Regions from separate parts of the Streptomyces sp. NBC_00236 genome, predicted to be linked through region 2. Evidence: riboswitches for the same ligand, from Rfam matches in the RefSeq annotation. Region 2 holds a riboswitch; each other region holds the start of a gene.
What was found. A riboswitch is a leader RNA that binds a small molecule or an ion and turns the genes downstream of it on or off. The one in region 2 is predicted to bind cobalamin.
Positions count from the first base shown of each region.

Region 1: linked by a shared signal. The riboswitch ahead of OG446_RS34990 (CbtB domain-containing protein) and the one ahead of OG446_RS25770 (ribonucleoside-diphosphate reductase subunit alpha) in region 2 are both predicted to bind cobalamin.
Region 3: linked by a shared signal. The riboswitch ahead of OG446_RS07170 (cobalamin biosynthesis protein) and the one ahead of OG446_RS25770 (ribonucleoside-diphosphate reductase subunit alpha) in region 2 are both predicted to bind cobalamin.
Region 4: linked by a shared signal. The riboswitch ahead of OG446_RS01310 (ABC transporter substrate-binding protein) and the one ahead of OG446_RS25770 (ribonucleoside-diphosphate reductase subunit alpha) in region 2 are both predicted to bind cobalamin.

Region 1 is NZ_CP108100.1:7,848,272-7,855,812, forward strand. It holds gene OG446_RS34975 (S8 family peptidase) at 1-2,299, opposite strand, end outside; gene OG446_RS34980 (glycoside hydrolase family 15 protein) at 3,038-4,891, shown strand; gene OG446_RS34985 (histidine phosphatase family protein) at 5,012-5,605, opposite strand; adenosylcobalamin (AdoCbl) riboswitch at 5,730-5,823, shown strand; gene OG446_RS34990 (CbtB domain-containing protein) at 5,869-6,084, shown strand; gene OG446_RS34995 (CbtA family protein) at 6,114-6,899, shown strand; gene OG446_RS35000 (GNAT family N-acetyltransferase) at 6,967-7,476, opposite strand.
Region 2 is NZ_CP108100.1:5,680,948-5,688,488, forward strand. It holds gene OG446_RS25770 (ribonucleoside-diphosphate reductase subunit alpha) at 1-2,048, opposite strand, end outside; adenosylcobalamin-variant (AdoCbl-variant) riboswitch at 2,200-2,298, opposite strand; gene OG446_RS25775 (GNAT family N-acetyltransferase) at 2,366-2,878, opposite strand; gene mctP (monocarboxylate uptake permease MctP) at 2,995-4,629, opposite strand; gene OG446_RS25785 (DUF3311 domain-containing protein) at 4,626-4,880, opposite strand; gene OG446_RS25790 (GntR family transcriptional regulator) at 5,128-5,898, opposite strand; gene OG446_RS25795 (sugar ABC transporter substrate-binding protein) at 6,180-7,481, shown strand.
Region 3 is NZ_CP108100.1:1,627,550-1,635,090, reverse strand. It holds gene cobN (cobaltochelatase subunit CobN) at 1-3,323, opposite strand, end outside; gene OG446_RS07175 (cobyric acid synthase) at 3,344-4,885, opposite strand; gene OG446_RS07170 (cobalamin biosynthesis protein) at 4,882-5,895, opposite strand; cobalamin riboswitch at 6,030-6,161, opposite strand; gene OG446_RS07165 (hypothetical protein) at 6,325-6,570, opposite strand; gene OG446_RS07160 (inorganic phosphate transporter) at 6,595-7,541, opposite strand, start outside.
Region 4 is NZ_CP108100.1:276,066-283,606, forward strand. It holds gene OG446_RS01295 (PRC and DUF2382 domain-containing protein) at 1-817, shown strand, start outside; gene OG446_RS01300 (ABC transporter ATP-binding protein) at 970-1,755, opposite strand; gene OG446_RS01305 (FecCD family ABC transporter permease) at 1,752-2,795, opposite strand; gene OG446_RS01310 (ABC transporter substrate-binding protein) at 2,837-3,877, opposite strand; cobalamin riboswitch at 3,938-4,124, opposite strand; gene OG446_RS01315 (acyl-CoA dehydrogenase family protein) at 4,219-6,150, opposite strand; gene OG446_RS01320 (hypothetical protein) at 6,295-7,541, shown strand, end outside.

The DNA.
Region 1 (7,541 bases), 2.2 Mb from region 2:
TGATCAGCATGAACTCGCCCTGCGTCATCGCCTCCGTCGGTGCCACGTAGACGTCGTCGTACGTCGGCGGCAGCACGTACGCACCGCGGTAGTCCATGAACGGGTCGAAGCCCTTGTAGTGGATGTTGAAGTCGACCTTGCGCTGGCGGTCCTCGGAACGCTGCGGAGCCTCCGTCTCCAGCAGGTGTGCCCGGCTCGCGTCGAGCACCACGTCGGCCGGGCCGTCCTTGAGCACGGTCTCCGGGTCGACCAGCACGGCCAGACCCGAGCGGTCCGGCTTCTGGCCGGCCACGTCGACGTACGCCCCGACGGAGTACAGGCCCGGCGCCATGCGCATCGTGGTCGAGCCCTCGACGTAGACGTTCCACGGCCAGGAGTCGCCGGCCAGGTTGACCGTGACCCAGCCTGCGGCCGGCTTGCCGTCCCGGCCGACCAGCTTGATGTTCAGGTCGTAGCGCTCCTCCTCCTTGAGCAGAGCCACGGAGGTCCGGGTCACCTGCTTTCCGGTGGCGGCGTCGGTCCCCGTCACGTAGCCGACGTGGCGGCCTGCCGAGGCGGCCCGCGGGTCACCGGTCACGGGGATCGCGGCGGTGCCGCCCGCCGGGACGGTCACCGCGGTGGCTCCCAGCGTGAACGGGCCGCCCGCGTCGGTCAGCGCCAGGTCCAGCGTGACGTCGGCGGAACCCGTGTTGGTGAAGGTCAGGTCCTTCGTGACGGCGACATCGCCCGGTTCGTGCGGCCAGGTGTAGTTGCCGAAGAAGAGCGATCCGGTGCCACGGACCGTCGTGCGCACGGCGGCGGCCACGTCGACACGGCCGGTGCCCACCTCGTACGGCGAGTACCCCTCGTCCAGGCCCTTCGCCGTGCTCATCAGGTGTTCCTTGAGCTGCGCGCCGTTCCAGTCAGGATGCTGCTGGGACAGGATCGCCGCCGCGCCGACGACGTGCGGGGTGGCCATCGACGTGCCGCTGATCGTGCGGTAGAGGCCCTCGCCCCCATCGGTCATCTCCTGCGAGCGGGGCGCGGTGATGTCCACGCCGGGCGCCGCGATGTCCGGCTTCATCCCGCCTGAGTACGCCAGGGGGCCGGTGCTGGAGAAGGAAGCGAGCCGGTCCTCCTTGTCCGTGGCGGCCACCGTCAGCGCGGAGGCGGCGGCGCCCGGGGCGGAGACGGTCTCCGGGCCCGCGTTGCCTGCTGCGATGACGAACAGCGTGCCGTACTGCGCGGACAGCGCGTCGACCGTCTGCGACATCGGGTCGCTGCCGTCCGTCGGGTAGGAGTCACCGAGGCTCATGTTGACGACGTCGGCTCCGGACTCGGCGGCCCACTGCATGCCCGCCATGACCCAGGAGTCCTGGCCGTAGCCCTCCGCGCCGCCGAGCACCTTGCCGACGAACAGGTCGGCGCCGGGGGCGACACCTTTGTTGTCGCCGCCGGAGGCGGAACCCGAGCCGACGATCGTGCCGGCCACGTGGGTACCGTGGCCGTTGACGTCGGTGACGGTCTCGCCCGGTACGAAGCTGACCGTGCCGTCGATCAGGCCGGCGAAGTCGGGGTGGTTGACGTCGATACCGGTGTCGAGGACCGCGACCTTGGCCCCCTTGCCGGTGTACCCGGCCGCCCAGGCCTCGGGCGCGCCGATCAGGGGCACGCTGTCCTTCAGGGTGGCCTTCACCCGGCCGTCGAGCCAGAGCTTCTCCATACCGGCTCCGAGCTTCGCGGCCCCCTGCGGCGCGACGGCGGTCCAGAAGGCGTGGGCCTGCCGCTTCCCGGTGCTGAGCGCGGCACCGTGGATGCCCTTGAGGCTGCGGGTCAGCTTGCTGCCGCGCGGGGCCGTCGGCTCGACGGCGGAGCGGGACTTCGACGGGGTGTACGTCGCGATCAGCGGCACCGCGGCCGACTTCGCGTCGTCGTAACCCATCTCGATCAGGTCGGTGACGTTGAACAGTCGGCGGTCGAGCTTGCCGGCGCCCAGCAGCGGTGCCGCCTCGTCCGGGACGACGAGCAGGTCGCCCTTGACCTCCTGGATCTTCACGCCACCGACGGCGCTGTCGGGCCGGTGAACGTCAGCGGACTGTTTGCCGTCGGCCATCGTGGTGACCGTGACGACGTCGCCGGTGACCAGGGTGACCTTGTGGGTCGCCGAGGGCTTGGCGGGAACGGCGGGCCTGCTCGGAGCGGCCTGTGCGGGCGCTTGCAGGGCTATGAGGCCCGACGCCAGAAGCGGCACGGCGACGGCGGCCGAGAGCAACTGCCGGCGTCTGCGCCGGAAGGCGGGTGACTGAATGGGGGAGAACATGGCATGGGTCTATCCGCGAGTGGCGCACGGCGTGAAGAGCCGGTGGCGGCAAGTCCTTGCCATGGCAGCGACTTGCCGCCGGGGAACGGCTGGAATGCGGTCAAGTCGCCCTCGGTGACCGAGTTGCGCGGGCGCCGGTCGCGGATGCCGCTGTCAGGGCAGACCTGCCGGCCGACCGCCTCGCCGCCCGGACCCGGGCGGGTGACCGTCGACGTCCCTGAGCTCGCGCTCGCTCCCGCGCCCCGATATGCATCGCGTAGTGGCTGCGCGCCGCGCCCGGATCGGCCGACGCCTGACGAGGCCAGCGAGCAGCCGGTCCGAGCCGGGCAGCAGGAAGGCCTCCAGCCGAGTCCGTGGCAGCACGAAGCGGAGCCCCCGGCGCGGAAGCCGCCCGGACGGGCACCGACAGGACGCCGATGCGGGTCTCCGCGGCAACGATGATCAGATCCTGTTCGGTGGACCACCGCCGGTGGACGGGCGGCTTGCTCACCCCGGCCCTGGCCGCGACGGCATCCGTCGTGACCGCGCCCGGGTCCCCTGCCCGGCGACCAGGCCCACCTCCACGTCGAGCACGGCTCCGGAGACCGTGTCCCGCGCGGTCGCCCCGGGCTGCGTACGGCCCGGCCGGCCTCTCCGTCATGTGCAGAGCCTGCGGCCGTCAGCTCACCGCATTCCCTCATCAGGACGGCGTGCCGTCGTCGGCATACGATGGGTCGCCGGTGCCGAAAGGGGCGCAAAATGGACGAATATCCCCTGATCGAGAACCACGGTCTGATCGGAGACCTGCAGACCGCGGCTCTCGTGACCACGGACGCGACGATCGACTGGTTCTGCTGTCCCCGCTTCGATTCGCCCAGCGTGTTCGGTGCCCTGCTCGACCACCGAAAGGGCGGTCACTTCACCGTCCGGCCGGTCGCCGACACGTACACGAGCAAGCAGCTCTACCACCCCGACACGGCCGTCCTCGTGACACGTTTCATGACCGAGGCCGGCACCGGTGAGGTGGTGGACTTCATGCCGGTGACCGGAACGACAGCGACGGACCGGCACCGTCTGGTCCGCATGCTGCGGTGCGTCCGGGGCAGCATGACGTTCGAAGGGGAGATCGCTCCCCGCTTCGACTACGGCCGCACACCGCACGAGCTGCACATCACGGAGCGCGGGGCCCTGTTCACTTCACCGGACATGAACCTCGCCGTCCACGCCGTCCGCGAGCCACAGGACGAGCGGCTGCTGAACATCCTCTCGGGCGAAAACGACCTGCGGTTCACCCTGACCCTGCAGGCGGGCCAGCAGCGTGGCCTGGTCATGGAGTCGTCCCCCGACGGGCCGCCGCAGGAGGTATCCGTGGCGGAGTTCGAGCAACTCTTCGACGAGACCGTCCAGTTCTGGCGCTCCTGGCTGGGACAGTCCACCTATGCCGGCCGGTGGCGGGAAGCGGTGGAACGGTCGGCCGTGACGCTGAAGCTCATGACGTACGCGCCCACCGGCGCCCTGGTGGCGGCCCCCACGGCGGGCCTGCCCGAGCAGTTGGGCGGAGAACGCAACTGGGACTACCGCTTCACCTGGATCCGTGACGCGTCGTTCTCGGTGTACGCGTTGCTGGGCCTGGGGTTCAGGGAGGAGGCAAGGGCGTTCATCGGCTGGCTGCACGACCGCGTGAAGGAAGAGGCCGGTCACGAAGGCGGCACCGGGCCACTGAACATCATGTACCGCGTCGACGGCTCCTCGGACCTGGTCGAGGAGACCCTGGACCACTGGGAGGGCTACGGCGGCTCCGCCCCGGTCCGCATCGGAAACGGAGCGGCGAGCCAGCTGCAACTGGACATCTACGGTGAGGCGCTCGACAGCATCTACTTCGCGCACCAGCACGGCATGCACCTGGATACGCGGGGCTGGACCGCGCTGCACACCCTTCTCGACTGGCTGGTCGATCACTGGGACCAGCCCGGTGAGGGGTTGTGGGAGACCCGAGGCGGCAGGAAGGACTTCACCTACGGCCGCGTGATGTCCTGGGTTGCCTTCGACCGCGCCGTCCGCATCGCCACCGACGACGGCCGTCCGGCTGCCCGCGGCCGCTGGGTGGACGCCCGGGACACGATCTACCAGCAGGTGCTCAACCGTGGCTGGGACCCGACGAAGAAGGCCTTCGTCCAGCACTACGGCGACGACGTCCTCGACTCGTCCCTGCTGCGCATGCCGACGGTCGGTTTCATCACGCCGGACGATCCCATGTGGAAGTCCACGCTGGACGCGATGGAGCATGAGCTGGTCAGTGACAGCCTCGTCTACCGCTACAACCCCGAGGCCTCACCCGACGGGCTGAGCGGCTCGGAGGGGACCTTCTCCCTCTGTACGTTCATGTACGTCGACGCCCTGGCGCGGGCCGGACGCATCGACCAGGCCCGGCTGGTCCTGGAGAAGATGCTCACCTACGCCAACCATCTCGGCCTGTACTCGGAGGAGATCGCCGTGACGGGCCGTCAACTGGGTAACTTCCCACAGGCGTTCACTCACCTGGCGCTGATCGACGCCGCCATCACGCTGGATGCCAGGATCAACGCGGCACGCGGGGGCACGGGCACGGCCTGAGGGCTCCCGCGCGGAGTGCATATCGGCCCGAGCTCCCGCGCGGAGTACACCGTCCGGCCCGTACGGTGGCCGCCGCACCCTCTCCGCCCCGTACGGTGACCGTCGCTCGCGGGACCGCGGTCACCGGACAGGCTCCTCCGCTACGAGCGGCCGACCACAGCGCAGGTTCCACCGCCCCGACCTGCCGCTGAGCTCCGTGACCGTGAGGGGTGCCACGTCCAGTCGCCAGAACGCCAGTGGAGGAAGGGCCAGCGCATGGACGACGGCGGCCCGGATCACGGCAGGCTCGACCACCCCCACGACCCGGCCCGGACCGTCCCCGTGCAGCGAGTCGAGCCACCGGCCCACCCTGGCGCAGAGCTCCAGCAGAGACTCGCCCCCGTGCGGAGCCGCCGCCGGATCCGCCAGCCAGGCCGCCACCCCGTCCGGCTCGTCCGCGCTCACCTCGGACAGCCGCGCACCGGACCAGCGGCCCATCTCCCAGTCCCGCAAGGCGTGTTCGGCGCCTGTCCGGAGCCCCAGCGCTTCCGCGGTGTCGCGGCAGCGGCGGGACGGCCCCCGCAGCCACTGGTCCGCGACCGGGACCGAACCGGAGGCAGCGGCTGCCCGGGCAGGCCGGAGCCCGGATTCGTCCAGCGGAGCGTCACCGGCGAACCGGGCCTCGCGCAGCGCGGAGTTCATTGCCGGTGAGATCAACATCACCCGTACCGTCATGCCCGCCCTCAACTCCCTGAACTGTGACCCCGTGGCCAAGCACACCATGGCATCCAGGGCGCGCCGGCCCGCCCACGGGCACCATGGCGGCCGTCACGCCCAAGCGGTATGGTCGCGACGACACGACGAGGGTGTGACGGAAGTCCGGTGAGAATCCGGCACGGTCGCGCCACTGTGAACCCGTACCCGTACGGGAAGTCAGACCCAGCACCTTCGTCTCAGGCACCACGATCGGGACGCGTGTTCCCTCAGGAGGTTCTGCCATGGCACAGACTGCTGCCCCCGCCACGGTCACACCCGCCATCACTCCCATCTCGCTGAAGGCCATTGCCCCTTGGGCGGTCTTCTTCGGCGTCGTCATGCTGATCCTGCTGTACTTCGTCGGTGCCGAGCAGGGCGCCACCGCGCTCATTTCGGGCGAAGGCGTGCACGAGTGGGTCCACGACGGCCGTCACCTCCTCGGATTCCCCTGCCACTGATCCATCCGGCTGATCCAGGGGAATCCCTCATGAACTCCATATCTGTCAGAGCCCTGCTCGTCCGCGGCATGCTGGCCGGCCTTGTCGCGGGTGCGCTCGCGCTTGCGGTGGCGTACTTTCTCGGCGAGTCACGCGTCGATGCGGCCATCGCCCTCGAAGAGGCGCACCGCCACAGTCACAGCCACGACCACGGCGGCGGCGAGGAACTCGTCAGCCGGGGCATGCAGGCCACCGGCGGACTCGCCACCGGTGTACTCGTCTTCGGCGTCGCCGTCGGCGGCATCGCCGCACTCGTCTTCTGTTACGCACTCGGCCGGTTGGGCCGGTTCGGCCCCAGGGCGACGGCCGCGCTGATCGCGGGAGCCGCCCTGCTGACCGTGTACATCGTCCCGTTCCTGAAGTACCCGGCGAATCCGCCGGCTGTCGGCAACCCCGACACCATCGGCAGACGCACCGCGCTGTTCTTCCTCATGGTCGCCCTCAGCGTGCTGCTGGCCGTCGCCGCCGTCATCCTCGGCAGGCGGCTGGCTCCGCGCCTGGGCAACTGGAACGCCACCATCGCCGCCGCTGCCGGCTACGTGCTGGTCATCGGCCTCGCCTATGCCTTCCTGCCCTCCTTCAACGAGGTCGGAAAGGACTTCCCGGCTTCTCTGCTCTGGGAGTTCAGGCTGGCCACGCTCGCGGTGCAGGTCACGCTCTGGACGGCCTTCGGGCTGGTCTTCGGCTATCTCACCGAACGGCTGCTGGAGCCGGGGCGGGACGCGGCCACTGCCACGGACGCCAGAACGAAACGGTCGGCCCCCGTGGCGGGCTGAGGTTCTGTCAGGGCCCGCCGGGGGAGACCAGGATCCGCGGCGGGCCCTGACGCGTACGGAAGCCGGCTCACGCCTGTCCGGCGGAACCGTCCCAGTCGATCCGGTAGTACCTCAGCAGCGCGTCCTCCTTCACGAGGCGCATGCCCGCCGCGGCCATGACGTGCTGGGAGGCGATGTTGTCGAGGTCGGCGTCCCCGTGCACGCAGACGATGCCCTGGTCACGGGTGAACCGAAGAAGCGCACGGAGCGCCTCGGAGGCGTAGCCCATGCCGCGCGCCGACGGCACGAGTCCGTAGCCGATCGTGACGTGCCCGTTCTCGTCGGGCGCGCCGTGGAACCCGGCTCCGCCGATCAGCAGCCCGTCCTCGCGGCGCCTTACGTGGTACGAACCGTAGGGAGTCGGGTCACGGGTCTCGGCACAGGTCTCCAGGAACCGCTGGGCCGCCCGCATCTCACCCGGGAGGGGAAAGCCGGGAGCCCAGCGAGCACCCTCGGCCGGCCTGCCCGCCGCCACCTGCTCGGCCTCGGCAAGGGTCATCGGGGACAGGATCAGCCGTGGTGTGTCGAGTGAGGTCATGCCCTGTGAGGTATCACGCGCCGAGGCCGGGCCGCACCCGGATATCCGGGTGCGGCCCGGTGTGC
Region 2 (7,541 bases):
ATCCACGCGAAGCCCTGGACCGAGCCGCTCGCCTCGCGCAGCGCCTCACGGGTCCGCGCGTCCCACACGCCGAGCTTCTTCAGCTCGGCCACCAGATAGGCGTTGACCTGGAGGAACTCACCGCTGAGGGTCTCGCGCTTGAAGAGGTTGGAGACCTGCGGCTCGATGCACTCGTACACGCCCGCGATCGAGGCGATCGTCGCCGTCGGCGCGATGGCCAGGAGCAGGGAGTTGCGCATCCCGGTCTTCGCGATACGGGCGCGCAGCGCGTCCCAGCGCTCCGGCCAGTTCAGCTCGGTGTCGTAGTGGTCCGGGTGCAGCACACCGCGGGCGGCACGCGTCTCGGACCAGGCGGGCAACGGGCCCGAGCGCTCCGCGAGGTCGCAGGACGCCTCGTACGCCGCGAGCATGATGCGCTCGGAGATCTTCGTCGACAGGGCGCGGGCCTCGGGGGAGTCGAACGGCAGCCGCAGCTGGAAGAAGACGTCCTGGAGACCCATCGCGCCCAGACCCACCGGACGCCAGCGGGCGTTGGAGCGGCCGGCCTGCTCGGTCGGGTAGAAGTTGATGTCCACGACCCGGTCGAGGAACGTCACGGCGGTACGCACGGTGGCGTCGAGGCGCTCCCAGTCGATCGTGCCGCCCTCGACGAACGCGCCGAGGTTGACCGAGCCGAGGTTGCAGACGGCCGTCTCGCCGTCGTCGGTGACTTCGAGGATCTCGGTGCACAGGTTCGAGGAGTGCACGACCCGGCCCGGCTCGGCGGTCTGGTTCGCGGTCCGGTTGGAGGCGTCCTTGAACGTCATCCAGCCCTGGCCGGTCTGCGCGAGGGTCCGCATCATCCGGCCGTAGAGCTCACGGGCCGGCATGGTCTTGCGGGCCAGCCCCTTGGCCTCCGCGGCCCGGTACGCGGCGTCGAACTCATCGCCCCACAGGTCGACCAGCTCGGGCACGTCGGCCGGGGAGAACAGCGACCAGGTCCCGTCCGCGTCGACCCGGCGCATGAACTCGTCGGGGATCCAGTGCGCCAGGTTGAGGTTGTGCGTACGCCGCTGGTCCTCGCCCGTGTTGTCGCGCAGCTCCAGGAACTCCTCGATGTCCGCGTGCCACGTCTCCAGGTAGACGGCGGCGGCACCCTTGCGCCGGCCGCCCTGGTTGACGGCGGCGACGGAGGCGTCGAGCGTCTTCAGGAACGGCACGATGCCGTTGGAGTGCCCGTTGGTGCCGCGGATCAGCGAACCGCGTGCACGGATACGGGAGTACGAGAGGCCGATGCCGCCCGCGTGCTTGGACAGGCGCGCCACCTGGTGGTAGCGGTCGTAGATCGAGTCCAGCTCGTCCAGCGGCGAGTCCAGCAGGTAGCAGGAGGACATCTGCGGGTGGCGGGTGCCGGAGTTGAAGAGCGTGGGGGAGGAGGGCAGGTAGTCCAGCCGGCTCATCAGCCCGTACAGCGCGGCGACCTCGTCCATGGCGCGCTCCGAGGTGTCCTCGGCGAGCCCGGCGGCGACGCGCAGCATGAAGTGCTGCGGGGTCTCGATGACCTGGCGGGTGGTCGGGTGACGCAGCAGGTAGCGGCTGTGCAGGGTGCGCAGGCCGAAGTAGCCGAAGCGGTCGTCGGCGCCGTCGGCGAGGGACTGCCCGACCAGTGCGTCCAGGGCGGCCGCGTGGAGCGTCACGAACTCGGCGGTGCGGTCCGCGATCAGGCCCTCGCGGTGCCCGACGGCGACCGATGCGGAGAACGACGTCGCGCCCTGCCCTGCCGCCTCGTCCGCGATGGTGCGGGTGAGGAGGCGGGCGGCGAGCCGGGAGTAGGCGGGGTCCTCGGAGATCAGGCCCGCGGCGGCCTCGGTGGCCAGCGAGCGCAGCTCGGCCTCGTCCGACCGGGCGTTGCGGCCGCGCAGCGCCGCTGCGGCGACGCGTCCGGGGTCGGTGTCGGGCAGATCGGCGGTGAGGTCGGTCAGGGTCCGCAGCAGTGCGGTTCCCGGTCCGTCGCTCGTGGATCCCGTTGATTCGGCCGCTGAAACCGGATCGGCTGGCGCGATGGTCACGTGGTGCTCTCCCTCGCTCGGCTCGGGGCCTTCGGGGAGCGGGGGCAGCCGGACGGGGCGGGACCCGGCAGGGCAGCGCTCCGTACGGCGTCCACCGGCCCATCCACGAGGCCCGGACGTCTGGGCATCCGGATCGGTCGAGCCGGATGCGCTGTCGGCAGGACCTCGGACTAGGGGGTGCGCAAAAGCACACCGAACACACCGTTGCGGGACAGTTCCGGATTCGCACCGGATTTCCCTGCGGCGACAGCAGGCATGAGCATACATGTGGGGGCTGCAGGATGCGGCAGCCCCCACATGTTGTGTCGTGCTCGCTCTCACGCCGGAGGGCGCAGCTCTAGACGGAACGTCAGCAGTGTCAGATCGGCGACGGGGCTCCAGTCCCTCTCGGGGGTGCGGACGAAGCCGAGCCGCCGGTAGATCCGGTGGGCCCCGTGCATTGCCGGCTGCGTCGACAGGACGATCCCCGTGACCCCCGCGGTACCCCGTGCGCGGTCGATACAGGCCCGTACGAGCGCCTCCCCGGCTCCTGCGCCCCGGGCCTCGCGGGAGACCGCCAGCGTCCGGAATTCCGCCTCGTCCGCCGTCGCGATATCGGCCCACGGATTCCCCGGGGGCGCGTAGGTGACCCCGCCCAGGACGCGGCCCGTCGCGTCGGCGGCCACCAGCACCTCGGCCTCGGCCGCCCGGCGGGGGACGTCGCGCAGCTGCGCCAGGTACGGATCGCCGTCGCCGAACTCCAGGAGGCCGTCGCCGAGGTAGGCCTCGGCGGTGATCTCGCCGAGAAGTGCGTGCTCGGCGGGCTCGATCGGCCGGATCGTTATGTCCATGGGGGAAGTCTGCCGCACGGGCGGCCCGTGGCCGCAAGCGATTTGTGCGGGAGGTGCGAACGGGCCGCCGCATCTCTCCGGGGAGGGATGCGGCGGCCCGTGCAGGCAGCAGGTGGTCAGTGACCGCCCGGAGCACCGGCGGTGGCCGGCGGGAGTTCCGTCTTCACACCCGGGTCGCCCGCGTCCGCGGTGTAGTCGCCCGGGGAGGTCTCGTCGACCCCGGCGGGCGCCTTCACGGCGTTCAGGACGAAGGTGAGGACGACGACGACCACGACGTTCAGTATGAAGGCCGTCAGGCCGATGTAGCCGATCTCGCCGATACCGGGGATCTCCTTGGAGGACCCGCCGAAGTGCTTCTGGGTCGGGCTGGCGACCCCGTACGCGGCAATCGTGCCGTACAGCATGCCGACCGCCCAGCCCGCGAGCAGCGCCCAGCGGTGGAACCACCGGGTGAACAGCCCGCCGACCAGGGCCGGCATCGTCTGGAGGATCCAGATCCCGCCGAGCAGCTGGAAGTTGATCGCGACCGTCTTGTCCATGGTGAGGACGAAGGCGAGCGCGCCGACCTTCACCAGCAGCGACACCAGCTTGGAGACCTTGGTCTCCTGCGCGGGTGTGGCGTCGGGTTTCAGGAAGTCCTTGTAGATGTTGCGGGTGAACAGGTTCGCCGCGGCGATCGACATGATCGCGGCGGGCACCAGGGCGCCGATACCGATGGCGGCGAAGGCCACGCCCGCGAACCAGTCGGGGAACATGTTCTCGAACAGCTGCGGGATCGCCAGCTGGCCGTTGTCCACCTTGACGCCGGCGGCGATCGCCATGAAGCCGAGCAGCGCGAGCAGACCCAGCATCAGCGAGTACAGCGGCAGGATCGTCGTGTTGCGGCGGATCACGTCACGGCTGCGGCTGGAGAGCGTCGCCGTGATCGAGTGCGGATACATGAAGAGCGCCAGCGCCGAGCCGAGGGCCAGGGTGGCGTAACCCCACTGGCCCGCCTCACCGGGAGCGAGTCCGGCCACGGGTTTTCCGGCCGCCTCGTTCTTCGCGGAGAAGGCCTCGCCCGCCTTGGCGAAGATGTCGTCGAAGCCGCCGAGCTTGATCGGGATGTAGATGATCGCCACCGCGATGACGAGGTAGATCAGCCCGTCCTTGACGAACGCGATCAGTGCGGGGGCGCGCAGCCCGGAGGAGTACGTGTACGCGGCGAGCACCGCGAACGCGATCAGCAGCGGCAGGTCCTTGATGAACCAGTGCGTGTTCTCGCCGCCGCCGACGCCCATCACGTCCAGCACCGCCTGGATGCCGACGAGTTGGAGGGCGATGTACGGCATCGTGGCGAGGATGCCGGTGACGGCGACCGCCAGCGACAGCCCCTTCGAGCCGAAGCGGCCGCGGACGAAGTCCGAGGTGGTGACGTAGCCGTGCTTGTGCGACACCGACCACAGGCGCGGCAGGAACGTGAAGATCAGCGGGTACACCAGGATGGTGTAGGGCACCGCGAAGAAGCCGGCCGCGCCCGCCGCGTAGATCGCCGCGGGAACGGCGACGAAGGTGTACGCGGTGTAGAGGTCGCCGCCGAGCAGGAACCAGGTGACCCAGGTGCCGAACGACCTGCCGCCCAGCCCCCATTCGTCGAGACTGGCCTCGTTCTCGGCCTTGCGCCAACGGGCGGCCATGAAGCCGACGACCGTGACGGCCAGGAAGAAGAAGATGAAGACGCCGAGCGCGACGCCGTTCACGCCGTCCTTCATGCTGACGCACCCCCCTTGCGGGCGCGCTGGTCACGCTGCCACAGCTTGTACGCGACCATCGTGAGCGCCGTCGAGACCAGCACCCAGAGCATCTGGTACCAGTAGAAGAAGGGGATCCCGATGAAGGTCGGGTCGACCTTGGCGTACGAACTCACCCAGAGCATCGCCACGAACGGCGCGATGAGACACAGGGCGATGACCACCCGCACGGGTGTGACGGTGGGTGGTTTTCCTTCTGGTTCTTCCGCCATGGCGGCGACTCCGTCCCCTCGCTGATCACCAGTTGTAATGGGCAGGAAATCTAGGCGAGGGTTCCGGCCAGCGTCACCCCCTGTCCGCATTGCGGTCCGGCAACGGTCGTCCGGCCTCGGACGTCTGGCCGAAATGCCACCAAACGTCGGGGTGTTGGTCCAGGCCAATCAGGGGTGGGGGCTCGCGAGACGGCGAACAGCCCCCGTGGGAACGCTTCCACGGGGGCTGTTCGGGGTGAGGGCGGTGTCAGTCCAGCGGACGCTTCAGGCGGGCCACGAACTTGTAGCGGTCGCCGCGGTAGACCGAGCGGACCCATTCGACCGGCTCGCCCTGTCCGTCCAGTGAGTGCCGGGACAGCATGAGCATCGGCAGGCCCACGTCCGTACCGAGCAGGCCGGCCTCGCGCGGGGTGGCGAGGGAGGTCTCGATGGTCTCCTCGGCCTCGGCCAGCCGCACGTCGTACACCTCGGCCAGGGCCGTGTACAGGGACGTGTACTTGACCAGTGAACGCCGCAGCGCGGGAAAGCGTTTGGCCGAGAGGTGCGTGGTCTCGATGGCCATCGGCTCACCGCTCGCCAGGCGCAGCCGTTCGATCCGCAGCACACGGCCGCCCGCGGTGATGTCGAGCAGCCCGGCGAGCGTGTCATCGGCCGTCACATAGCCGATGTCCAGTAGCTGGGACGTCGGTTCCAGCCCCTGGGCGCGCATGTCCTCGGTGTACGAGGTGAGCTGCAGGGCCTGCGAGACCTTCGGCTTGGCGACGAAGGTGCCCTTGCCCTGGATGCGCTCAAGTCGCCCCTCGACGACCAGTTCCTGGAGTGCCTGGCGCACGGTGGTGCGCGAGGTGTCGAACTCGGCGGCCAGGGTCCGCTCGGGGGGCACGGGGGTGCCCGGCGGCATCGTGTCCGTCATGTCGAGCAGATGTCGCTTCAGTCGGTAGTACTTCGGGACGCGCGCGGTACGCGTGCCCGCGCCCGCGCCCGTCTCGTTCTCCGCACTGCCCCCGTCGGCACCCATGGCCCGCCTTCCCGACTGCTGCGTTGCTGCCGTCACCGGCTCCTCCGTCTGTCGCGGCTCACATGGTGGCACGGTCCGGTCACGGCTCGTCGCCCTCCCTCAGGTGTCGGTCCTATAACGGACGCGAGTGCACTTCTTATACACCCTTGACACCCCTAAAGGTCTAGGCCAAGCTCCCGGTACTGGTCTAAACCATTAAAGACCAGGTTCCAGCCCCAGTAGTACTCGTCGACGATTTTGCGCGGTGGGCGGGGGGTTGCAGCATCCCTGAGGAGGGTGGCGTGAAGCGCAAGCTCATCGCGGCGATCGGCGTCGCGGGCATGGTGTTCGGCATGGCGGCGTGTGGTTCGGACGACGACGGTGCGTCGTCGAAGGCCCCGAAGGACCGCAAGGAAACGCTCACCGTCTGGCTCATGTCGGACGCGCAGAGCACGTGGCCTGAACTGGTCAAGGATGTCAACGGCCAGTTCAAGGCGAAGTACCCCAACGTCAAGGTCAACGTTCAGTACCAGACCTGGGCCGACAAGGCCAAGAAGCTCGACGCCGCTCTGGCCGGCGAGAAGTTCCCGGACGTGGTGGAGCTCGGCAACACCGAGACCATGACGTACATCCTCAACGGGGCTCTCGGTGAGATCGACCCGAAGAAGTACGAGAACTCGGACACCTGGATCAAGGGTCTCAAGGACACCTGCGCCTTCGAGGGCAAGCAGTACTGCGTGCCTTACTACGCGGGCGCCCGTGTCGCGATCTACAACAAGGACATGTTCAAGGCCGGCACCGGCAAGGACAGCATCCCCGCCACCCAGGACGAGCTGACCGCCGCGCTGGACAAGATCGGTGAGAAGTACGGCAAGGACAAGGCGTTCTCGCCCCTGTACCTGCCGGGCCGTTACTGGTACGCCGCGATGTCCTACGTCGCAGCCGAGGGTGGCCAGATCGCCAAGTACGACGAGGGCAAGCAGGAGTGGAAGTCCACTCTGTCGACCCCGGAGGCCCAGAAGGGCATCACGGACTTCGTCGAGCTGGTCAAGAAGTACAACCACGGTGACAAGACGAAGGACGAGGCGGACCACGCCAACGTCATGGCCAACGAGAAGACCGCTCTTCTCTACGGCAACGGCTGGGAGGCCGGAAGCGTCGTCGACCCGAAGGCGAACGGCAACGCGAAGCTGACGGACAAGATCGCCACCGCGGGCATGCCCGGACCGAACGGCAAGGCTCTCCCGTCCTTCATCGGCGGTTCCGACCTGGCCACCATCTCCAAGTCGAAGGTCCAGGACCTCGGCGAAGAGTGGATCTCGATGTTCACCTCCGAGAAGTCGGAGGCGGTCCTCGCCTCGAAGAACATCCTTCCGAACAACACCAAGCAGCTCGAGCCGCTGAAGGCCAAGCCCGAGACCGCGGCCATCGCCAACGCCGTGCCGGACGCCTGGTTCACTCCGATCGCCCCGGGCTGGACGGCGATCGAGAAGAAGGAAACGCTCGAGATCATGCTGCTCGACATCATCAAGGGCAAGTCGGTCGAGGAGGCCACCAAGGCGGCCGACGCGGAGATCGACTCGATGATCAACAAGGAGTCCTGAGCCCCGCGCTCACGGAACCCGAGCCGGTGAGCTCGTGAACCGGTTCATCTGATCATCTGC
Region 3 (7,541 bases), 4.1 Mb from region 2:
ACCACCCGCGCCCGGAACACCCGGTGCGTCTCCTCGCCCAGCGTCCGCGTCTTCACCTGGTCCGGCGTCGCCGAATCGCCCACGTACGCCTCGGGCGACTCACCCGTCAGATGCCGCACCATGGCGACCATGCCGCCGTGGTACTGGAAGTAGTCATCGGCATCCACCAGGTCGTGTTCGCGCGTGTCGACGTTCTTGGCCGCCACCGCGATCCGCCGGAACGCCGTCTCCATGTCCCCGCGCGCCGCCCGCCCCTCCAGCCCGCGCCCGTACGCGTAACCGCCCCAGACCGCGTACACCTCGGCCAGGTCCGCGTCCGAGCGCCAGTTGCGCGCGTCGATCAGCGGCAGCAGCCCCGCCCCGTACGCCCCCGGCTTCGAGCCGAAGATGCGTGCCGTGGCCCGGCGGCGGTCGCCGTGCTCCGCCGTGTCCTCGTCGGCGTGCGCCCGTACGTAGTTGGAGTCGGCCGGCTCGTCCAGCTCCGCCACCGCGCGCACCGCGTCGTCGATCAGCCCCACCACATGCGGGAACGCGTCCCGGAAGAAGCCCGAGATCCGGACCGTCACGTCGATGCGCGGCCGGCCCAGCTCGGTCACCGGCACCACCTCGAAGCCCGTCACCCGCCGCGAGGCGTCGTCCCACACCGGGCGGCAGCCGAGGAGCGCCAGGATCTCCGCGATGTCGTCGCCCTGCGTGCGCATGGCGGAGGTCCCCCACACGGTCAGGCCGACCGACTTCGGGTAGTCGCCCGTGTCGGCGAGGTACCGGGCGATCAGCGAGTCGGCGAGCGACTGGCCGACCTCCCACGACAGCCGGGACGGAATCGCCTTCGGGTCCACCGAGTAGAAGTTGCGGCCCGTCGGCAGCACGTTGACGAGCCCGCGGGTCGGTGAACCCGAGGGGCCCGCCGGGACGAAGCCGCCGTTCAGGGCGAGCAGGATGTGGTCGATCTCGTCGGTCGTCCGGGCCAGCCGGGGCACGACCTCCTCGCAGGCGAAGCCCAGGACGGCGACGGCGTCCGGGAGTTCGAAGCCCAGTACCTCGCGTACCAGCCCGGCCGCCGCGGTCACGTCCCAGCCGCGCGCCTCCATGCCCTCCGCGAGCCGGCGGCACAGCTGCTCCAGCAGGTCGATCGCGTCCGCGCCCGTCCTGGCCGGGCCGTCCACCAGCTCACTCAGCTCGGCCGGCACCTTCACGGCCGCGCCCGGCTCGCCCAGCAACTCCTTCTCGCTGAGCCCGAAGTGCTCGGCGATGGCCGCCCGCAGACCGGGCAGCGCGTTCGCCGTGCCGCCCCACACCTGCGAGGCCCGCAGCACCGCGAGGACCAGGTTGACCCGGGCCTCGTCGACCGGGCCGCCGCCCAGGACGTGCAGACCGTCGCGGATCTGGACGTCCTTGATCTCGCAGAGGTAGCCGTCGATGTGCATGACGAACGAGTCGAAGTCGTCGTCGCCCGGCTGCTCGTCGACATGCAGGTCGTGGTGCAGCTCCGCGGCCTTGACCAGCGTCCAGATCTGCGCCCGCACCGTCGGCGCCTTGGTCGGGTCCAGATCGCTGACCAGCGCGTACTCGTCGAGCAGCTGCTCCAGCTTCGCCAGATCGCCGTACGTGTCGGCACGGGCCATCGGCGGGACGAGGTGGTCCACCACCGTGGCGTGGCCGCGGCGCTTGGCCTGGGTGCCCTCGCCCGGGTCGTTGACGATGAACGGGTAGATCAGCGGCAGTTCGCCGAGCACCGCGTCCGGGCCGCAGCCGGCGGACAGGCCGAGGCCCTTGCCCGGCAGCCACTCCATCGTGCCGTGCTTGCCCATGTGGACGACGGCGTCCGCGCCGAACGTGTTCTCCAGCCAGCGGTACGTCGCCAGGTAGTGGTGCGAGGGCGGCATGTCCGGGTCGTGGTAGATCGCGATCGGGTTCTCGCCGAATCCGCGCGGCGGCTGGATCAGGACCACCACGTTCCCGAACTGGAGCGAGGCGAGGACGATGTCGTCGCCGTCCACGTACAGCGAGCCCGGCGGCTCGCCCCAGTGCTCCAGCATCGAGTCGCGCAGTCCCGGCTCCAGTTTCGCGAACCACGCGCGGTAGTCGGCCAGCGGCACCCTGGCGGGGGCCGCCGCGAGCTGCTCCTCGGTCAGCCACTCCACGTCGTGGCCACCGGCGTTGATGAGCCGGTGGATCAGCTCGTCGCCGTTGTCCGGGTGGCCGTCGACCCCGTAGCCGGCGTCGCGCAGGGCGTCCAGGACACGGATCGCGGAGGCGGGGGTGTCCAGGCCGACCGCGTTGCCGACGCGGGAGTGCTTGGTGGGGTACGCGGTGAAGACCAGGGCGAGCTTCTTCTCGGCGTTGGTCTTGTGCTTGAGAACGGCGTGGCGGACGGCGATCCCGGCGACGCGGGCGGCGCGCTCGGGGTCGGCGCGGTACACCGGCACTCCGTCCGGGCCCTGCTCCTTGAAGGAGAACGGCACGGTGATGAGCCGGCCGTCGAACTCCGGGATGGCGACCTGCATCGCCGCGTCCATGGGGGAGAGCGCGGCGTCCGACGCGTCCCACGCCGCCCGCGAGGACGTCAGGCAGAGCCCCTGCAGCACCGGCACGTTCAGATCGGCGAGCGCCCCGATGTCCCAGGCCTCGTCGTCGCCCCCGGCGGAGGCGTCCGACGCACGGGTGCCGCCGGCCGCGAGCACCGTGGCGACCAGGGCGTCGGCCCGGCCGAGGAGCTCGTACAGACCGGCGTCCGCGCCGCGCAGCGAACCGCAGTACACGGGAAGGGCGTTGGCGCCGCGTGCCTCGACGGCGTCGCACAGCACGTCGACGAACGAGGTGTTGCCGGAGAGGTGGTGCGCCCGGTAGAAGAGCACGCCCACGGTCGGGCGGCCCTCGGTGAACGCACGGCTGCCGTGCAGACCCCACTCGGGCATCTTCTGCGGTTCGGCGAAGCCGTGCCCGGTCAGCAGGACGGTGTCGGAGAGGAAGCGGGCCAGCTCGACGAGGTTGCCCGGGCCGCCCTCCACCAGGTAGCGCAGCGCCTCGGCGACGACGCCCGCCGGTACGGACGACTCGGCCATCAGCTCGGCGTCCGGCACGGTCTCACCGCCGAGCAGCACGGTGGGGATGCCCGACGCCTTCAGCGCCGCGAGGCCGTCCTCCCAGGCGCGCTTGCCGCCCAGCAGACGGACCACGGCGACGGAGCAGCCCTCGATCAGTGCGGGCAGTTCGCCCTGGACGTCGATACGGGTCGGGTTGCCGATCCTGTACGGCGCGCCCGAGGCGCGCGCGGCGAGGAGGTCGGTGTCGGCGGTCGACAACAGCAGCACGGTGCTCATGGGGGCGGTCAGTGGCGCGTTCATGCGCGTGCTCCAGGTGCTCCGGGGGCGATGAAGGGAAGTCCTGCCGGTGCGCCCGACTCGATGAGTCGCCACAGCGCATCGGTGTCCGCGTGTTCCTCGATCAGGTCGCCGAGGCGGTCGAGCTGTTCCTCGCGCAGTCCGGCGAAGCAGGTGCCGGGGGCGGGGACGAAACGGCGGCCGGCGGCCTTGGCGATCTCGGTCAGGAAGCGGCGCCGGAAGGTGTCGCTCTCCAGCGAGCCGTGCCAGTGGGTGCCCCACACGGCGCCGGACCGGCAGCCGTCGAGGCGCTGTCCGTGCCCGTCGGTGAGGAAGGGTTCGCCGCCTCGTACGTCCGCGACGCCGTGGTGGATCTCGTACCCCTCGACCGGGGCGCCGAGCGCTTCCCCGGCCGGGCGGGCGAGGGTCTTCTCGCGGTCGAACCGGATGCGTACGGGCAGCAGTCCGAGCCCGTCGACCTGCCCGGCGCGCGACTCCACGTCGTCCTCGATGTGCTCGCCGAGGATCTGGTAGCCGCCGCAGATGCCGAGGACCGGACGGCCTTCGGCGGCGCGCCGCAGCAGTGCGTCGGCGAGCCCGCGCTCGCGCAGCCAGGCGAGTGCCTTCACCGTGCCCCGGGTGCCGGGCACGATGACGAGGTCGGCGTCGTGGAGTTCCTCGGGACGGTCCACGAACCGCACGACGACGCCCGGTTCGGCGGCGAGCGCGTCCACGTCGGTGAAGTTGGACATCAGCGGCACGGCGCACACGGCGACGCGCAGGATGTCCTCGCCGTGCGGCGGGGCGACGACCGACTCGCGTACGGTGCCGCGCAGCGAGACCCGCAGACCGTCCTCCTCGTCGATGCCGAGGCCGTGGGCGAACGGCAGCACCCCGTAGGTCGGCCGTCCCGTCAGTTCGCGCAGCATGTCCAGGCCGGGCTCCAGCAGCGAGACGTCGCCGCGGAACTTGTTGACCAGGTAGCCGGCGATCAGCGACTGGTCCTCGGCAGAGAGCAGCGCCGTCGTACCGAAGAACGAGGCGAAGACCCCGCCGCGGTCGATGTCGCCGACGACCACCACCGGGAAGCGTGCCGCCCGGGCGATGCCCATGTTCACGATGTCCGTGCGCCGCAGGTTGATCTCGGCCGGACTGCCCGCCCCTTCGCAGATCACGGCGTCATACGTGCCCCGAAGCTGCTCCAGGCAGTCCACGACGGTGGACAGGAGCGACTCCTGCCGGCCGCCGTGGTAGCCGCGTGCGCTCATCTCGCCGACCGGACGGCCCATCAGGACGACCTGGCTGGAGCGGTCGCTGCCGGGCTTGAGCAGCACCGGGTTCATCAGCGCGGTCGGCTCCACCCGGGCGGCCTGGGCCTGCATGGCCTGGGCGCGGCCGATCTCGGCGCCTTCGCGGGTGACGAAGGAGTTGAGTGACATGTTCTGCGCCTTGAACGGCGCCACCTTCACGCCCCGGCGCACCAGCCAGCGGCAGATGCCCGCCGTGACGACGCTCTTGCCCGCGTCCGATGTGGTCCCGGCGACCAGCAGTCCGCCGCTCATGTCGGTCTCCGTCCTGAGAGTCGAGGTGTCGTGCTGCGGGAACCGGCCGTACGGGCCCCCGCGATGCCTCGTGCCGCGAACCCCGCGCCCAGCCGGGCCGCCACGCTCACGCCGAGGGCCAGCGCGCTCACCCGGCGCGACAGCCGTACGGCCCGTTCGATGTCGGCGGGCTCCACCGCGCGGCCCGTCTCCCCGTTGAGCACGGGACGGTGCTCGACCCGGCCGCCGTAGGCGAGCGTCCCGCCGAGCCGTACGCCGAGCGCACCGGCGAACGAGGCTTCCACCGGGCCCGCGTTCGGGCTCGGGTGCTTGGCGGCGTCGGCCCGCCAGGCGCGGACCGCTCCCCGTGGCCGCCCCCCGGCGGTCACGGCGAGCAGGGCCGTCAGCCGGGCGCCGGGCCAGCCCGCGAGGTCGTCGAGGCGGGCCGAGGCCCAGCCGTAACGCCGGTAGCGGGGCGACTTGTGACCGACCATCGCGTCGAGCGTGTTGGCGGCCCGGAACCCGACGAGTCCGGGCACCCCGCCCAGCGCGCCCCACACCAGGGCGCCGACCACGGCGTCCGAGGTGTTCTCGGCGACGGACTCCACGACGGCGCGGGCGATCTGCGGCCCGTCCAGGGACTGCGGGTCGCGGCCGCACAGATGCGGCAGCCGCTCCCGGGCCAGTTCGATGTCCCCGGCGGCGAGCGCGCCACCGATGGCCCGGGCCTCGCGCCCCAGCGACGTACCACCGATGACGGACCAGGTGGCGGCGGCGGTCAGGGCGACGGACGCGGCGGGGTGGCGGCGCAGGGCACGGGAGGCCAGCGCGGCGCCCCCGGCGGCGCCTCCGGCGCAGACCAGGGTGTGCAGGGCGCCCCACCCGCGGTGGTCGCGCCACAGACGGCGTTCGACGCCTGCCGCGGCCCGCCCGAAGGCGGCGACCGGGTGTCCCCTGCGGGGATCACCGAGCAGCAGATCGCCGATCAGACCGGCCGTGGCGCCGTACGCGAAGATGCGATCGGCACGCACGGTTCAGCCGGCCGTTGCGCCTCGAAGGACCTCAGGACCTGTTCTGCGTTGCACAGGAATGGACGCACGGCAGCCGGGCATGGCGATATGTCCTCACTCAGGGTCCGCGCCCTGGTTCGACGTGACGGCGACGAGAGTCTCCTGGCTTCCGGATCCGCAGTTCCCCCGGCCTTCCAGTCCGCTTGCGTGGACCGTGACTTCCAGTGGTGGGGGACTGCTCCCCGGTGACAGTGGCGGGACCGCGCCGGATTCGCACCGGCTTCCTCTGCTGTCGCCGTAATGGCTCCGGCAGTCCACCACGCTCTGCGAACGCCCGTCAACTTGCCGTTGACCTGCGACGGTGCAGTGTGCTGAGACGCACATCGGGCCGGACGCACCTCAGGTGCGTCCGGCCCGATGAGGGTGGGACCGGTGGGGCTCAGGCAGTGGTCAGGCGACGATCAGGTAGATGCCGTAGGCCACGGCCGCGGCGCACAGGCCGAAGCAGACGTACGCGCCGGCGCGGACCAGCATGAGCGAACCGCCCGCAGGGCCGCCCGTCGAGCCGCCCTGTGCGGCCGGTTCGGGCTGCTTGGAGAGGCCGACGATGCCGAGGGTGAAGAGGCCCACCAGCGCGACGGTGGCGACGAGGGAGACGCCGAAGACGGTGCCGAGGGCTGCCCAGTCGATGTTCATGGGGATCTGTCCTTACCGGGGCTCTTAGACCGTGGCGGGTCGGGCCGGGTCGGCGACCGGCCCGGCGGGGGCCGGGATGGTGGCCGTGAGGTCGTGGGGCTGAGCGGCCGCGGTGGGCGGCGGGCTGACGGCCGCGATGGCCGTGGTGACGACGCCCGCGGGCTCGGCGTCCTCACCGGCCGGGGCGACGTCGTCGTGGCCGACGGGCTTGCGCCGCGACAGCATCCAGATCGCACCGGAACCGGCGATCAGCAGTGCCGCGACGACCACGACACCCCAGGTCCCCTGCTTGGTGAGCAGCTCCGCGCCCGCGCCGACCAGACCGGCGGCCGGCAGGGTCAGGCCCCAGGCGACGAACATCCGGGTGGCGGTGGACCAGCGGACCACGCCGCCCTTGCGGCCGAGGCCCGCGCCCATGACGGCGCCGGAGCACGACTGGGTCGTGGACAGGGAGAAACCGAGGTGGGAGGAGGCCAGGATGACGGTGGCCGCGCTGGTCTGGGCGGCGAAGCCCTGCGGCGGCTTCAGTTCGGTCAGGCCGCTGCCCATGGTGCGGATGATGCGCCAGCCGCCCAGATAGGTGCCGAGCGCGATGGCGAGGCCCGCGGAGACGATGACCCAGACCGGCGGGTTGGAGCCGGGGGAGAGGACGCCGCCGGTGACCAGGGCGAGCGTGATGATGCCCATGGTCTTCTGCGCGTCGTTGGTGCCGTGCGCGAGCGACACGAGCCCGGCCGAGGCGATCTGGCCGGCGCGGTACCCCTTCGCGGTGGCCTTCTCCTGGGCGCCGCCCGTGACCTTCCCGCCGATGCGGTACGTCAGCTTGGTGGCCAGCAGCGCGGCCAGACCGGCGACGACCGGTGCGGCGACCGCGGGGAGCAGCACCTTGGTGACGACGGTGCCGCCGTCGACCGACGACCAGCCCGCGGACATCACCGCGGCGCCGATCAGGCCGCCGAACAGCGCATGGG
Region 4 (7,541 bases), 5.4 Mb from region 2:
GGACCGGGTGAAGGAAGCCCCCCGGGTGGACGCGGACGCCCATCTGTCCGTCTCCGAGGAGGAAGAGCTCTACCGGCACTACGGCCTGAGCCGGAATACCAAGGCCAACCTCGGCGACCGCGCCGGGGCCGCCGGCACCACGAGCGCCGACGCACCGACCACGACCGGCACGGGCACCATGGGCGCGGCCGGGGCCGGTGCCGCAGCAGGGGCCGGGGCCGGGGCCATGGGTGCCGCGGGCACGGGCCGCACGACCGACAAGACCACGTCGGCCGGCATGGCCGGTGCGGGCACCGGGACCGGCAGGCACCGCGACACCGAAACCTCGGGCACGTCCCGTCCGCTGGTCGGAGCCGGTGCGGGAGCCGAACGCTCCAGCGCCGACCTCAGCGGCAAGGAGGAACTGATCCGCTCCGAGGAACAGCTGCACATCGGCACCGAGGAGTACGAGAGCGGCAAGGCCCGTCTCCACAAGTACGTCGTCACCGAGAACGTCACCAGGACCGTGCCCGTCACGCACGAAGAGGTGCGCGTGATCCGTGAACCGCTCCGTCCGGGCGACAAGGCCGCCGGCCGGTCCGACATCACCGAGCAGGACGTGGAGGTCACCCTGCACGCCGAACGCGCCACGATGCGCAAGGAGACCGTGCCGGTCGAGCGGGTGCGGATGGAAACGAAGAAGGTGACCGAGCAGAAGGAAGTCTCCGCCGAGCTGCGCAAGGAGCAGATCGACTACGCGGACGGCACCAGCAAGAGCGGCAAGGACACGGGTGGCAAGGACATGGGCGGCGAGTTCGGTCAGGGACGGCGCCGCTGACCCCCGCCACGCCGCGCCGGACGGACGTACTCCACCGCACCGCACCGAGAGAGGGGCGGGCCCCGCACCGGGGCCCGCCCCTTGCGCGCTCCACGGCGCGGGGCGACCCGGCGGCCGCGACGCATCGGACCGCACCGGACGCGGCAGGAAGCTCAGGCCCGCCCCGGACGAAAGCGCACCGAGGGCCTCCCCTGCGGGCCGTCCGGTGTCACGACGGCCCGCACCCGGTAGACCTCGGCGATGAGCCCCTCCGTGATCACTTCCGCCGGAGTGCCGCCCGCGACGGCCTTTCCCCCGTCCAGCACCACGATCCGGTCGCAGAACATCGCGGCCAGATTGAGATCGTGCAGGGCGACGACGGCGGTCAGCGGCAACGACGTGACCAGGGTCAGCAGTTCGAGCTGGTGCTGGATGTCCAGGTGGTTGGTCGGTTCGTCCAGGAGCAGTTCGCGCGGCCGCTGGGCGAGCGCCCGGGCGATCTGGACGCGCTGGCGTTCACCGCCGGAGAGTGTGTGCCAGGACTGGTCGCGGCGTTCCGCGAGACCGGTCCGCTCCAGGGCCTCCCGCACCGCCCTCTCGTCGGCCTCCGACGGCGCCGACCAGGCGCGGCGGTGCGGGATGCGGCCCAGGCGTACGACGTCCACGACGCTGAGCTCGACCTGGGTCACGGCGTGCTGGTCGACCACTGCGACGCGCCGGGCCACGGTGCGGCGGCCGACCTCGTTCAGCGGGTCGTCGTCGAGAGTGACCAGTCCCGCGTCCGGAGCGAGGACTCCGGCCAGGATCCGCAGCAGGGTGGACTTCCCGGAGCCGTTCGGGCCGATCAGCCCGATGGTGGCGCCGGGCGGCGGAGCGAGCGAGACGCCGTCCAGGATGAGGCGGCCGCCCGCCTCCCGGCTGACCCGGTCGGCCCGCAGGCCGCCGAGGGCCCGGGTCACGGGGTCCGCCGGGTGCGGTGGAGGACCAGCACGAAGGCGGGGACCCCGATGAGTGCGGTGACGACTCCCACCGGTACCTCCTGCGGATCGAGGACGGTCCGGGCGAGGGTGTCGACCCAGACCAGGAACACGGCCCCGGCGAGTGCGGTGACAGGCAGCAGTCTGCGGTGCCCGGAGCCGGTGAGCGCCCGGGCCGCGTGCGGCAGCACCAGCCCGACGAACCCGATAGCACCGGCCGAGCTCACCAGAGCGGCGGTCAGCAGTGCGGTGGTGCACAGCAGGACGATCCGGGTACGGCCGACGTGGACGCCGAGCGTGGCCGCCGCGTCCTGGCCGAAGGCGAAGGCGTCGAGCGTACGGGCGTGGCCGAGGCAGATCAGCAGCGTCACGCCGAGCACGGCGGAGCAGATCCACACATCGCTCCAGCCGACGCCCCCGAGCGAGCCCAGCAGCCAAAACAGGACGCCGCGGGTCTGCTCGGCGTCGGCGGCGGTCATCACGACGAAGGAGGTGAGCGCGGAGAAGAGCTGCATGGCCGCGACCCCGGACAGGACGACCCGGTCGGTGCTGCCGCCGAGGGTATGGCTGAGCAGCATGACCAGGGCGAAGGAGCACAGCGCCCCGATGAACGCGCCGGCCGACAGGGAGACCGCTCCCCCGCCGACCCCGAGGACGACCACGACGACGGCGCCGGTCGAGGCTCCGGAGGAGACCCCGAGGACGAACGGGTCGGCAAGCGGGTTGCGCAGCAGCGACTGCATGACGGTGCCGCAGACCGCGAGCCCCGCGCCGCAGACGGCGGCGAGCAGGGTGCGCGGCATGCGCAGGTTCCAGATGATGCCGTCGCGGATCGGGCTGAGCCGCGACTCGCCCGCGCCGAGGTGGGAGGCGACCGCGGACCAGACGTCGGCGACGGAGATCCGGGCCGGGCCGATGGTGACGGCGACGGCCACCGACAGGGCGAGCAGCAGGAGCCCGCCGGTCCACAGGAGCCCTTCGCGGATACCGCTGATGCGCCGGAGGCCGGGCCCGGTGCGCACGGCCGCGGCCTCGCGCGGCGCCGCGGCCCGTTCGGTGTCCGTCACCCCGCGAGCCCGAAGGTGCGCAGGCCGGCGGCCACGCGCTCCACGCCCTCGACGGTCCGGATGGTCGGGTTCATCGCCTGGCCGCTGAGCAGCACATAGCGCTTGTGCCGGACGGCGTCCATGTTCTTCGTGACGGGGTCGGACTCCAGGAAGGCGATCTTCTTCGCGGCGCTCTCTGCGGTCTGCGACTTGCGGGTCAGATCGCCGATGACCAGCACGTCGGGGTCGCGGTCGGCGACCGTCTCCCAGTTGATCTGCGGCCATTCCTCGTGGGTGTCGTCGAAGGCGTTCTCCGCGCCGAGTTCCCGGGTGATGATGCCGGGCGCACCACAGCAGCCGGCCAGGTACGGGGCCTCGGAGTTGGCGAACCAGTACAGCAGCGAGGCGCCGGAGGCGTCGATGCCGCTCGTCGCCTTCCGTACCCGCGCGCGCAGCCCGGCGACGAGCTTCTCGCCGCGCTCGGGAACGCCGAACACCTCGGCCAGGTCGCGCACTTCGGCGTAGACGCTGTCCATGGTCAGGGCGCCGGTGCGGACGCCGTCGCCGTCCTTGCTGTTGTCCTTGGCGGTGCAGTCGGCGGGCGAGACGTAGGTGGGGACGCCGAGCTTCTCGAACTGCTCGCGGGGGGCGACACCGCCCTTGGCGAGCGTCGACTCGAAGGAGGCGCTGACGAAGTCGGGCTCCTGGTCCAGGACCTTCTCCGACGAGGGGCGGTTGTCGGAGATCCTCGGGACGCCCGCGTTGGCCTTCTCCAGGCCCTTGAGCACCGGATCGGTCCAGGTGGCCGTGGCGGCCAGCCGGTCGGCGAGACCGAGCGAGAGCAGGATCTCGGTCGATCCCTGGTCGACCGGTACGGCGCGCTCCGGCGCCGCGTCCACGGTGACGGTCCGTCCGCAGTTCTTCAGCGTGACCGGATAGCCCTCGGCGTGGCCGGACTTGGCGGTTGTGCTGTCCAGGCCGCCGCCGCAGGCCGTCAGCAGGATCAGGGCGGCGGTGAGCAGGGCGGCGGAGCGGGCGGGGCCGGCTGTGCGCGGCACGGAGTACCTCGGCGTCTCTGGGCCCATGCGCGGGGCCCGTGCGGAGTTCCGCGGCCCGGTACCGGACCGCGGGTGCCAGCAGGTCTTCGGACTCGGGTTCATGCGGACGGGACGCCTTCCCGGGAAACCGTGGGTCTCCCAGTGGCCGTGGCCCCGCCCGTCCCCCTCACCGCTGCGCGTCAGTTCCGGATTCGCACCGGATTCCCTGACCCCTACGTGGAGTTCGACTGGCTCCGGGCACGCTACCACGAGCCTCTGCGCAGCTCAGCGGCGGTGCGGGGCCGGGGCGGTGTGCCGCGCACCGCCCCGGACACGGGCCGTCCGGGGCGGCCCGGCTCCGGTCACACGTTGGGGTGAACCGATTCGCCACCAGGGGTGCGCGGGCCGGGCGCTTCCGGGGCCGCGGCGGTGTGCCAGGAGGCGCCCGGATCGTCGTACGCGTCGGTGTAGCGGGCTCCGGTGATGGGCCAGTCGGCGAGCAGTTCACCGGGCAGCGCGAAGGATGCGGCCAGTTCCGGCAGATGTCCGCCGACCGCGGTGACGAGCTGTTCGGTGGCATCGCTCAGTCCGTCGACCTGACCGGCGGTCAGGTGGCCTGCCGCGAGCAGGTCCCCGCTGTTGCGTGCGACCCAGCGCAGCGCGAACAGCCGGGCCAGTTCGTCCAGGCGCTCGCGGGCCTCGCCGCCGGGCAGCGCCGCGAGCGCGTTCTCGTACGCCTGGGCCGCCTGCCGGTACGCATGGGCCTCGACCCCCCGCAGCGCGGGCCCGGATGCCGCGTTCCAGCGCGCCAGCGGGTCGCCCTCCGCCGCCTCCGCCATCCGTGCGGCGGCCCGGGCGAACCAGATGCGCTCCACCTCGTCCAGGAGACGGCCGAGGAACCGGAGGTCGGCGAGGTTGCCGCCCGCGGGGCGGGCAGCCGTCTCCTCCCTCGGGGCCCGTGCCGCGTCGAGGAGCAGTCCGGCGGCCGCCCGGGAGTGAATGGCCAGGTTGTCGCCCTCGGCGGTGATGGCGCCCTCGATCCCGGTGACGAGTTCGGTCATTCCGTTGTTCTCCAGCAGCCCCTGGGCTCCGCACCGCTCCCGGCATTCGACGATCACGGACCTGGCCTGCCAGGTGATCCATCCCTTGGCGATGTCGACCAGCCGCTCGTCCGTCTCCCGCTCCGCGGGCGGCCGGGCCGCCGCCTTCTCCCACCGGTCGAGCACCCGCCGGTGCAGCAGGCTCATCGCGAAGACGGTGGCCATGGCCTCGGCGAGCGGGCCGTGGTGGCTGCGGTGGGCCATCACCGGCACGGGAGACGCCGAGCGGCCGCCCGAGACGAAGCGGTGGCCGCCGTAGCGGACGGCGACGGCCAGCGTGGTGCGGGCGGAGCCCACCGCGCTGGCGCTCATGCAGACCCGGCCGGTGGTGACCCGTCCGATCGAGGCGAGGAAGCGGCGCCTGCGTCCGTCGGTGCCGCCGCGGAACACCCCGTCGTCGCCGACCCGCCCCTGCGCGCCGCCGAGCAGCGCCCCGCGGTCCACGAAGACCCGGTCGAAGGAGGTCAGGCAGTGGTCGACCGGACTGCCCATCCGTGCGGGAAGCCGGCGCACCCGGATCCCGGGCAGGGCCCGGGACGCGTCCGTGAGCGGCACCAGCAGCAGGAAGACCCCCTGGTCATGGCCGTCGACGATCAGCCGGGCGGCGACGAGACCCGACTTGGGGCCGCCGGCCGGGCTGGTGTTGGGCATGAACTTCTGTGCGCCGGCGTGCGGGGTGTGCAGCACGAACCCGTCCCGTTCGGGGTCGTAGGTGGCGGTCGTCTCGATGGCCGCGGCGTCGTTGCCGTGCGCCACCTCCGTACAGAGGAAGGTGCCGATCCGCCGCAGCCCGAGGAAGTCCGACAGATCGCGGGGGCTGTCGGCGTCGTGGTCCAGAAGGCTGCCGAGGAAGAGGTTGTAGTGGATGCCCGCGACCGTGGCGAACGCCGGGTCCACGGGGGCGAGCCACTCGTGCAGTGCGGCCAGGGCGCGGGGGTCCGCGGCGGGCCGGGCGGCGCTGTCCAGTGCGTTGTTGAGCGCGCGCAGCCGTGCGTGCGCCAGGGCGAGGCGCTCGTCCGGCGTGGGGCCGGGAGGCGGCCAGAGCGGCCGGCGGAACGGCTCGGTGGCGACGAGGCGGCGCCAGAATCCGTGCTCGCGGCGGGCGTCCGCGCCGAGGAGGACGGTGCTGAGCGGGCCGGCGACCGGACCGGTTCCGGCTTCCGGAGTGTGGGCGCTGTCGAAAATGGTGTTCATAAAACCGGGAACGATCAGCAAACGTCCAGGACACTCCACAAGTCGCTGTCCGGGCCGATGCGCGGCAGCGGCCCGTCGGCCGTCCGTCACCTGTATGCAGCAATCCGCCGCGCTGTACGGGCGGACAGGCCATCCCCTTGGTTCATGGAACGGCACCCCGAACAGCCTGCGGCTCAGGACGAACACGCCGAACTGGAAGCCCTGCGGGCCCGGGTGGCGCAGTTGGAGGCCCGCGCCCCGGCACGCTCACGCCCGCGCCTGCGTTCGTTCTTCGCGGTCCTGCTGATCCTGGTGGCGGCCGTGCTCACCCCGCTGAGCGTCCTGTCGAGCTGGGCGAGCGGCGTCGCCGGGGACACGGACCGCTACGTGGACATGATGGAGCCGCTGGCCTCCGACCCGGATGTGCAGGCGGCGGTGACCGCACGGGTCACCGACGCCGTCATGACCCACCTGAACGTCGACGCGCTGCTGGCGGACGTCGCGCCCGCCGACCGGCCCGTGGTGGACAAGGCCCTCCAGAAGCTCGGTGGCCCGCTCACCACGGGCGTCTCGAACTTCGTGCACGGCACCGTGGAGCGGTTCGTCACCAGCGACGGCTTCGAGCGGGTGTGGAGCAACCTCAACCGGCAGGCGCACGCCTCCGTCGTGAAGGCCCTGACCGGTGAGGGCGGTGGCGCGGTCAAGCTGGCCGGCGACACCGTGACCCTGGACCTCGCCCCGGTCATCGACCGGGTGAAACAGCGCCTCGTCGACCGCGGTCTGACGGTGGCCGAGAAGATTCCCGAGATCCACACCGACTTCACCCTCCTCACCTCGGACTCGGTCGGCAAGGCCGAGAAGGGCTTCCGGGCCCTCGAACTGCTCGGATTCTGGCTGCCCGTGTTCACGGTGGTGGTGGCGGCGGGCGGGGTGCTGCTGGCGGTGCGCCGCCGGCGGGCGCTGGTCACCGCGGCGCTGGCCATGGCCGTGGGTGCCGCGCTGCTCGGGCTCGGACTGTGGGCGGGGCGAGCGTTCTATCTCGACAGCCTTCCCCCGGACGTCTCCCAGCCGGCGGCGGGGGCGGTGTTCGACACGCTGGCGGGCTATCTGCGCGCCGGGGTCCGGCTGGTGGTGACCGTCGGAGCGGTGGTGGCACTCGCCGCCTGGCTCACGGGCAGCGGCCGCGCGGCAAGCCGGGTCATGGCGATGTGGACCGGTGGCATCGGGGCCGTACGGGACGCGGCGGGTTTCACCGGTGGCCCGGTCGGCCGTTGGGTGCACCGGGCGAGGCGCCCGCTGAACTGGACGGTGGTCGTGGTGGCCGTCGCGGTGCTGCTGGCGTGGGACAGGCCGACGGGCCTGGTCACGGTCTGGATCGCGCTGTGTGCCCTGTTCGTCCTCGCGGTCGTCGA